2 regions of the Streptomyces sp. NPDC014907 genome follow, and region 1 is predicted to be linked to the other one. Evidence: riboswitches for the same ligand, from Rfam matches in the RefSeq annotation. Region 1 holds a riboswitch; the other holds the start of a gene.
What was found. Region 1 has a riboswitch for cyclic di-AMP ahead of ACZ3IL_RS19065 (transglycosylase family protein). Riboswitches for the same ligand answer to the same signal wherever they lie in the genome.

Region 2: linked by a shared signal. The riboswitch ahead of ACZ3IL_RS09285 (M23 family metallopeptidase) and the one ahead of ACZ3IL_RS19065 (transglycosylase family protein) in region 1 are both predicted to bind cyclic di-AMP.

What each region holds. Positions count from the first base shown of each region.
Region 1 is NZ_JBVHEG010000006.1:293,723-296,954, reverse strand. It holds gene eno (phosphopyruvate hydratase) at 1-198, opposite strand, end outside; gene ACZ3IL_RS19065 (transglycosylase family protein) at 556-1,284, opposite strand; cyclic di-AMP (ydaO/yuaA leader) riboswitch at 1,288-1,461, opposite strand; gene ACZ3IL_RS19060 (LysM peptidoglycan-binding domain-containing protein) at 1,720-2,826, opposite strand; gene ACZ3IL_RS19055 (cytochrome P450 family protein) at 2,921-3,232, opposite strand, start outside.
Region 2 is NZ_JBVHEG010000003.1:20,446-23,677, forward strand. It holds gene ACZ3IL_RS09280 (PrsW family intramembrane metalloprotease) at 1-631, shown strand, start outside; gene ACZ3IL_RS09285 (M23 family metallopeptidase) at 702-1,820, opposite strand; cyclic di-AMP (ydaO/yuaA leader) riboswitch at 1,832-1,977, opposite strand; gene ACZ3IL_RS09290 (PP2C family protein-serine/threonine phosphatase) at 2,190-3,232, opposite strand, start outside.

The sequences.
Region 1 (3,232 bases):
GACGCCCTTGCCCTGGTAGCGGTCGGGGTCACCGTCGCGGAGCTCGAGGGCCTCGAACGCACCGGTGGAGGCGCCGGACGGAACGGCAGCACGGCCGGTGCTGCCGTCGTCGAGGCCGACCTCGACCTCGACCGTGGGGTTGCCTCGGGAGTCCAGGATTTCCCGGGCTACGACGACGTCGATGGACGGCACGAGCATCTCCTTCTGGGATGTGACGCTGGATGTGACGCAAGGTCGGTGCGGGGTCGCTCGGCCTTGCGGCAAGAGCCTAACCGTCCCGGGGGCTCCGGTCGGCCGGGCGCCCGCACCCTGGGACGAAAAAGGACCCAAGGGTACGCACAAGGTGAGGAATCACCCCGTATCTACCGGCCGGTAACCCTTGAACGGCCCGCACTCCCGTACGGAGGGGGCCCCGTACGGACCCGCGCGGAGCGGCCGGGAAAAGGGGGAACCCCGGCCCGGCGCGCACGGGGGAGGGCGCGCCGGACCGGGGTGGTCACCGCGGGAGGGCCGTCGGGGCCGCGTGAGCCGCCGGACTCACGCGACCCGCCGGACTCACTTCAGGTGGAGCTGCTGGCCCGGGTAGATCAGGTCGGCGTTCTCGACGACGTCCTTGTTCAGCTCGAAGAGCTCGGCCCAGCCGCCCTCGACGCCCTGCGCCGCGGCGATCCTGCTGAGGGTGTCGCCGGTGACGACCTTGTACTCGCCGTCGCCCTTCCTGACCGTCTCGCCGGTCGGGGTGATGACGGTCTTCCTGGCGGACTGCGGAGCGGCGTGGCGCTTCTCGGCCTTCTTCGGGACCTGGCGCTGCTCGCTGCGGGTGGTCGGCTGCTCGGCCGAGCGCTTCTGCGTCCGCTGCTTCTTCGCGGGCTTCTCCTGCTCCGTCGCGCTCTCGGCGGAGCCGCCGTACGAGGCGCCCGAGAGGCCGACGCCGCAGTGCGGCCAGGCGCCCTTGCCCTGGCCCGCGAGGACCTTCTCGGCGACGGCGATCTGCTGGGACTTCGAGGCCTGGTCGGCCCGCGGGGCGTAGGCGGTGCCGCCGTACGCGGCCCAGGTGGAGGACGTGAACTGAAGGCCGCCGTAGAAGCCGTTGCCGGTGTTGATGGACCAGTTGCCACCGGACTCGCACTGGGCGACGCGGTCCCACTCGGAGGCCGTGGCGGCCGAGGCGGCGCCCGCGGTCATCAGCGGGGCGGCGACGGCGACACCGGTGACGCCGACGAGCGCGGCGACCTGGGTGGCCTTGGAGGGACGGCGGTGTTTGCCCTTGGCGGAAAACAGCATGGAGTTTCTCCTCACCGACGCCTGCGAGGTGAGCTGTCGGGTTCGGGCCAATGAGTTGCCCGGCCGCGTGTCCTAGCACGCGGCTTCACCCCAAGCCGATCGTCGGCCGTCTGTCTCAACGGCCGGGGCCGGCGCTTACCTTGGTTCCCCCGCTCCTGCCTTCGGCGCTTGCGCGACGACTGTTCCCGTCGACCGACGGCAGGATTCGGCGTTTCGGTCGATGGGGCCCGCGGTGGCGAGCGGTGACGACCGTACGCACAGACCGCCCCGAAGTTCAAAGAGGCTCATATGACTAATTTCGCCTCTCCTTGCACACCGCCGGGGCCCGTTTGCGCAGGTGAGAGGTGACGGAAGCAGAGCTTCCGGACACGACACGCCAGTTGGGGCAAAGAGACCCATGTCTCACTCGCATGGATTCGGACATAAGCCCGCGAACTACCCCGCCGCCGACGTCGGAGCCGTCGTCAGATCGAGGTTCTGACCAGGGAGGATGAGGTCCGGATCGGTCCCCACGGTCCGCTTGTTGGCGTCGTAGAGGGCGGTCCACCCTCCGGGGAGTTCGTTCGCCCGTGCGATGTCCGAAAGGCTGTCACCCGGACGCACGACGTATTCACCCGAAGAGCCCTGACTGTCCGTTACGCTCGAATCCCTCACCCCGTCGGTGACGGGGGTGCCCGTGGGGTTTTCGGCGAGCTTGTCCGTACCCGAGGCGTGTCTGCCGGATTCGATCGATTCGCCCGTCTTGGGGCTTTCCTCCGGTGCGGCACCGCCCCGGTGCTTGCCGGTGCCGGGCGCGACCGACGTCCCGTCACCCTCCGGCGTACCGGGCGTAACAGACGTATCGGGCGTAACGGGCGCGAGGGAGCCGCCGGGCGCGGTCGGACCCACCGGCGCGGACGGGGCCGTGGACCCGGTCGATCCTGTCGGCGCGGACGGCGTGGCGGGAGCCGACGGCACGGCCGGGGTGGTGGTCGCCGCCGGCGCGCCCGGCGTCGTGGGCGTGACGGGGACGGCCGGGGGCGCGGAGCTCTCGGCCGCCCCGGGCGCCGTGGTCTCCGGGGTGGCGGCGGGGGCGCCCGAGCCGCCCGTGTTCCAGCCCGACTCGGGGACGGGCTTCACGGCGGGCGCGGGAACGGTGGCCGGGCCCGGGTCCACCCCGGCGGACCTCCCGTCGTTCGTCAGGCCCGCGATCGGCGCGCAGGTGGCCCACTCGGCGCTGCCCCCGGCGAGGGCCTTCTCGGCCACCGCGATCTGCTGGGCGCGGCTGGCCAGGTCGGGGCTGGGCGCGTACGCCAGACCGCCGTGGCGCTCCCAGCTCTCCTGGGTGAGCTGGAGTCCGCCGTACATCCCGTTGCCGGTGTTGGCGCTCCACTGTCCCCCGGACTCGCACTCGGCGACCCGGTCCCAGGTGGCGGAGTCGGCGGCGGAGGCGGAACCGGTGGCGAGCAGCGGCAGTGCCATGGCCGATCCGGTCACCCCTGCGGCGACGACGAGGGCGGGGGCCTGACGGGGGCGACGGTGTCGTCCGTTCCCGGAACGCATAGGAGCGCCTTTCGCGTGACGGCTGAGACTGCCGCGAAACGTAGCCGCATTCGAACGTCCGTCACAAGTCGATGGCTCCCCGATCACGTGAAGATCACATTTCTGACACGCCGTCAGTGGGGAGGAGCCGCGCGGAGGGGGAGAACTCCACCGGAAGCGTGCGCAATCCACGCATGATGAGCCCTCCGCGCCACCGCAGTCCGGCCGGGTCGACGGCCGCCTCCAGGTCCGGCAGGCGGGTCAACAGGGTTGCCAGCGCCGTCTGTCCCTCGAGACGGGCGAGCGGCGCGCCCAGGCAGTAGTGGATGCCGTGCCCGTACCCGAGGTGCTGGTTGTCGCGCCGGGCGAGGTCGAGCGTGTCGGGCCCGTCGAACCGCTCCGGGTCCCGGTCGGCGGCGGCGAGCAC
Region 2 (3,232 bases), on a different contig from region 1:
GTTCGCGCATCCGCTGTTCACCGTGTTCACCGGTCTCGGATTCGGTCTCGCCGCGCTCGCCCCGCGCGGCCGGCGGCTCCGCCGCGTCCTGCTGCCCCTGGCCGGACTGCTGCTCGCCATGGGCATGCACGCCGCCTGGAACGGCTCCGTCACCTTCGGGGGCGCCCTGGCCTTCTACGCGGTCTACGGGGCGCTCATGATGCCCGCCTTCGGGCTGCTGACCTGGCTCGCGGTGTGGAGCCGGCAGCGGGAGCTGCGGACGATAGCCGGGGAGCTCCCGGCGTACGCGGCGGCCGGCTGGCTCTCCCCCGCCGAACCGCTCGCCCTCTCCTCGATGCGGGCCCGCCGGACCGCCCGCACGGTCGCCGCCCGGACGTACGGCAAGCGGGCCGCCCGGGCCGTCGGCGAGTACGAGTCCTTCGCGACGACCCTCGCGTTCCTGCGCGACCGGGCCCGGCGCGGCACGGCCGGTCCCGACTTCGCGGCCCGCGAACGGGAACTGCTGCACCACCTGTGGCAGCGCCGCGCGGTCGCCTCGCCCGCGCTGACGTACGCGGCCCGGGCGACGGGACGGGTGTGGACGCCGCCGCAGTACCTGGACTACGGCGACTACAACCCGTACCGCGGATAGACCGCCGGCGCCCCCGCGAGGGGTCCCGGCCGGGGCGGGCCCGGGACCTCGGGCCACGGGCGCCGGGTCCTCAGACCGTGAGGCCCTTCGAGCGCAGCCACGCGCCCGGGTCGACGCCGCCGCCCCCGCCGGGGTGCACCTCCAGGTGGAGGTGGGCGCCGGAGACGTTGCCGGTGGCGCCGACGCGGCCGATGGTCTCGCCGGTGGACACGGTCTGGCCCGTGCCGACCGTCATGGACGACAGGTGGCAGTACCAGACCTCGGTGCCGTCCTCCAGCTCCAGGACGATCCGGTAGCCGTAGGAACCGGACCAGGCCGCCGACTTCACGGTGGCGCCGTGGACCGCCTTGAGCGGGGTGCCGGTGGGCGCCGCGAAGTCGAGGCCCGTGTGGTACCCGGAGGACCACATCGAACCGGACTGCATGTAGGTCGCGGTGACGGAGTACGAGGAGAGGGGGAGCGAGTAGCTCGCGGCGAGCCGGGCGAGGCGCTCGGCCTCGGCCTTCGCCTCGGCCGCGGCCTCCGCCTTCGCCCTGGCCTCCGCCTCGGCCTTCGCCTCCGCCTCGGCGGCCGCCTTCGCCGCCGCGTCCGCCTTGGCCTTCGCCTCCGCCGCGGCCTTCTCCGCCGCCGCCTTCTCCGCCGCGATCCTCTCGGCGGCGTCGGCGGAGGCCTGCTGCTGCTCGGCCTGCTGGAGGATGCGGGCGCGCAGCGCCTCGCCCGCGTCGGCGGTGCTCGGGGCCCCGGTCTTCAGGGCGGCCCGCGTGACCTGTCCGGTCCGCTCGCCGGTCCCGGTGGTGTAGGCGGTGGAGGTCAGCGGGTTCGGGTTGACGCGGTCCTCGGCGACCGTCTCCCGCTCCTCCTCGGGCAGGAGGGAGCCGACGCCGGGCAGGTCGTGGGCGTCCGGCAGGTCGAGGTCCGGGAGGTCCGGGAGCGAGATGGCCACCGGCGGCTTGTCCTGCGCGGTGGCGAGGCCGCCCGCGCCGACGGCCGCGATGACGCCGACGCCGAGGACGGTGGAGGAACGGGCGAAGTTGGAGCGCTGCTTGACGACCCGGTGCCGGCCGCCGGAGCGGTTCCGGTCACGCAGGGAATCCTCGGTGGGGTTCCACTCGGTGTCGGGGGCGGAGGGGGCCGCACCACCACCGAAGGCATCGAAGGGGGCTTCGGGGGCAGGGGGGTTGGACGCCACGGAGGCGCACTCCTTTCCTTCCTTCTCGCCTACCGGGTTAGCTGACGGGTTCGGAGCAGGAAGGTCTCCTACGGGCACGCCGCACGGGCGCGGCGGGCTCGATTCACCCCAAATGGTGGTTCCCCGGTTCCCTTTCGGGATTCGGCGCACGCGCGCGGCGCCGTCTCTTGCGACGGCTGGGACGACCGCGCTGCGTTATCGAACGTTAATAGACAGGAGGCCCCGTTTCCAAGCCGCTCTCCTTGATCATTCATTGAATTGGCAGGAAGTGTCCCGACTTGACCTCCCTTCAGCAGGGCGCGACGGAGGATCTCCAAACCCCCTGCGATCTGACGTTTTGTCAATCGTTATCCCAGTGACACCTCTCGACTACGGGTGGTGACCTCCTCCGCCCGGATGCACCACCGGCATCGTCCGGCGCCGTTCCGGCTGTCCCTCCCCGGGTCGGCTCAGCGCGAGCAGCGCCATGTCGTCCGTCGCCCCGCCGCCCGTGTGGCGGCGCACGTCGCCCACGAGCGCGTCGAGCAGTTCCTCGGGCCCGGGGAAGATCCGTCCGGCCAGCCGCGCCACCGGGTCGTAGAAGACGCCGGCCCCGTCCCGCGCCTCCGAGAGGCCGTCGGTGTAGAAGAGCAGCGTCGTGCCCGGCGGGTACGCGCGCGCCTCGGCCCGGTCCGGCCACGACGCCAGGTCCCCCATGCCGAGCGGCAGCGCCGGCCGGCTCGGGTCCACCGGTTCGACCCGTCCGTCCCCGTGCAGCACCAGCGGGGGCGGGTGCCCCCGGTTGACGACCCGCACGAACCCGTCGAAGGTGCCGCTGCCGCCGGCGCGCGGGATCTCGGCCAGGACGGCCGTGGTGAACCCCTCGACGGCGTCCAGGCCCTCCCGCCGGGTGCCCTCCCGGGTCAGCGCCCGTTCGAGCCGCTGCGCCACGCCCTCCAGGGTCCGTTCCTGCTCGGCCGCCTCCCGGAAGGCCCCGATGACGACGGCGACGGCCTCGACCGCCTCCATCCCCTTGCCCCGCACGTCCCCGACCACGAGTCGCACCCCGTAGGGGGTGTCCTGTACGGCGAAGAGGTCGCCGCCGACGAACGCGTCCGCCTGCGCCGCCTCGTAGCGGGCGGCGCACACGAGTCCGCCGATCCGTTCGGGGGGCGTCGGCAGCACCGCCTTCTGCGCGTTCTCCGCGATGACCCGGGCCGACGCGAGCCGTTTGCTGCTGCGGCGCACCACGCGGTTGATGAAGAGGGCGAGCCCGGAGACCGTGAACACGGTCAGGGTCTCGGCGACGGCCGGGGCGCGGGTCACGTCGTCGTTGCCGAGGTAGAGCCCGACCGAGGCGAGAACGGCGGCGATCCCGGTGAGCAGGGTCATGAGCAGGGAGAAGAAGGGCGCGGCGACCAGCGGGGCGGCGG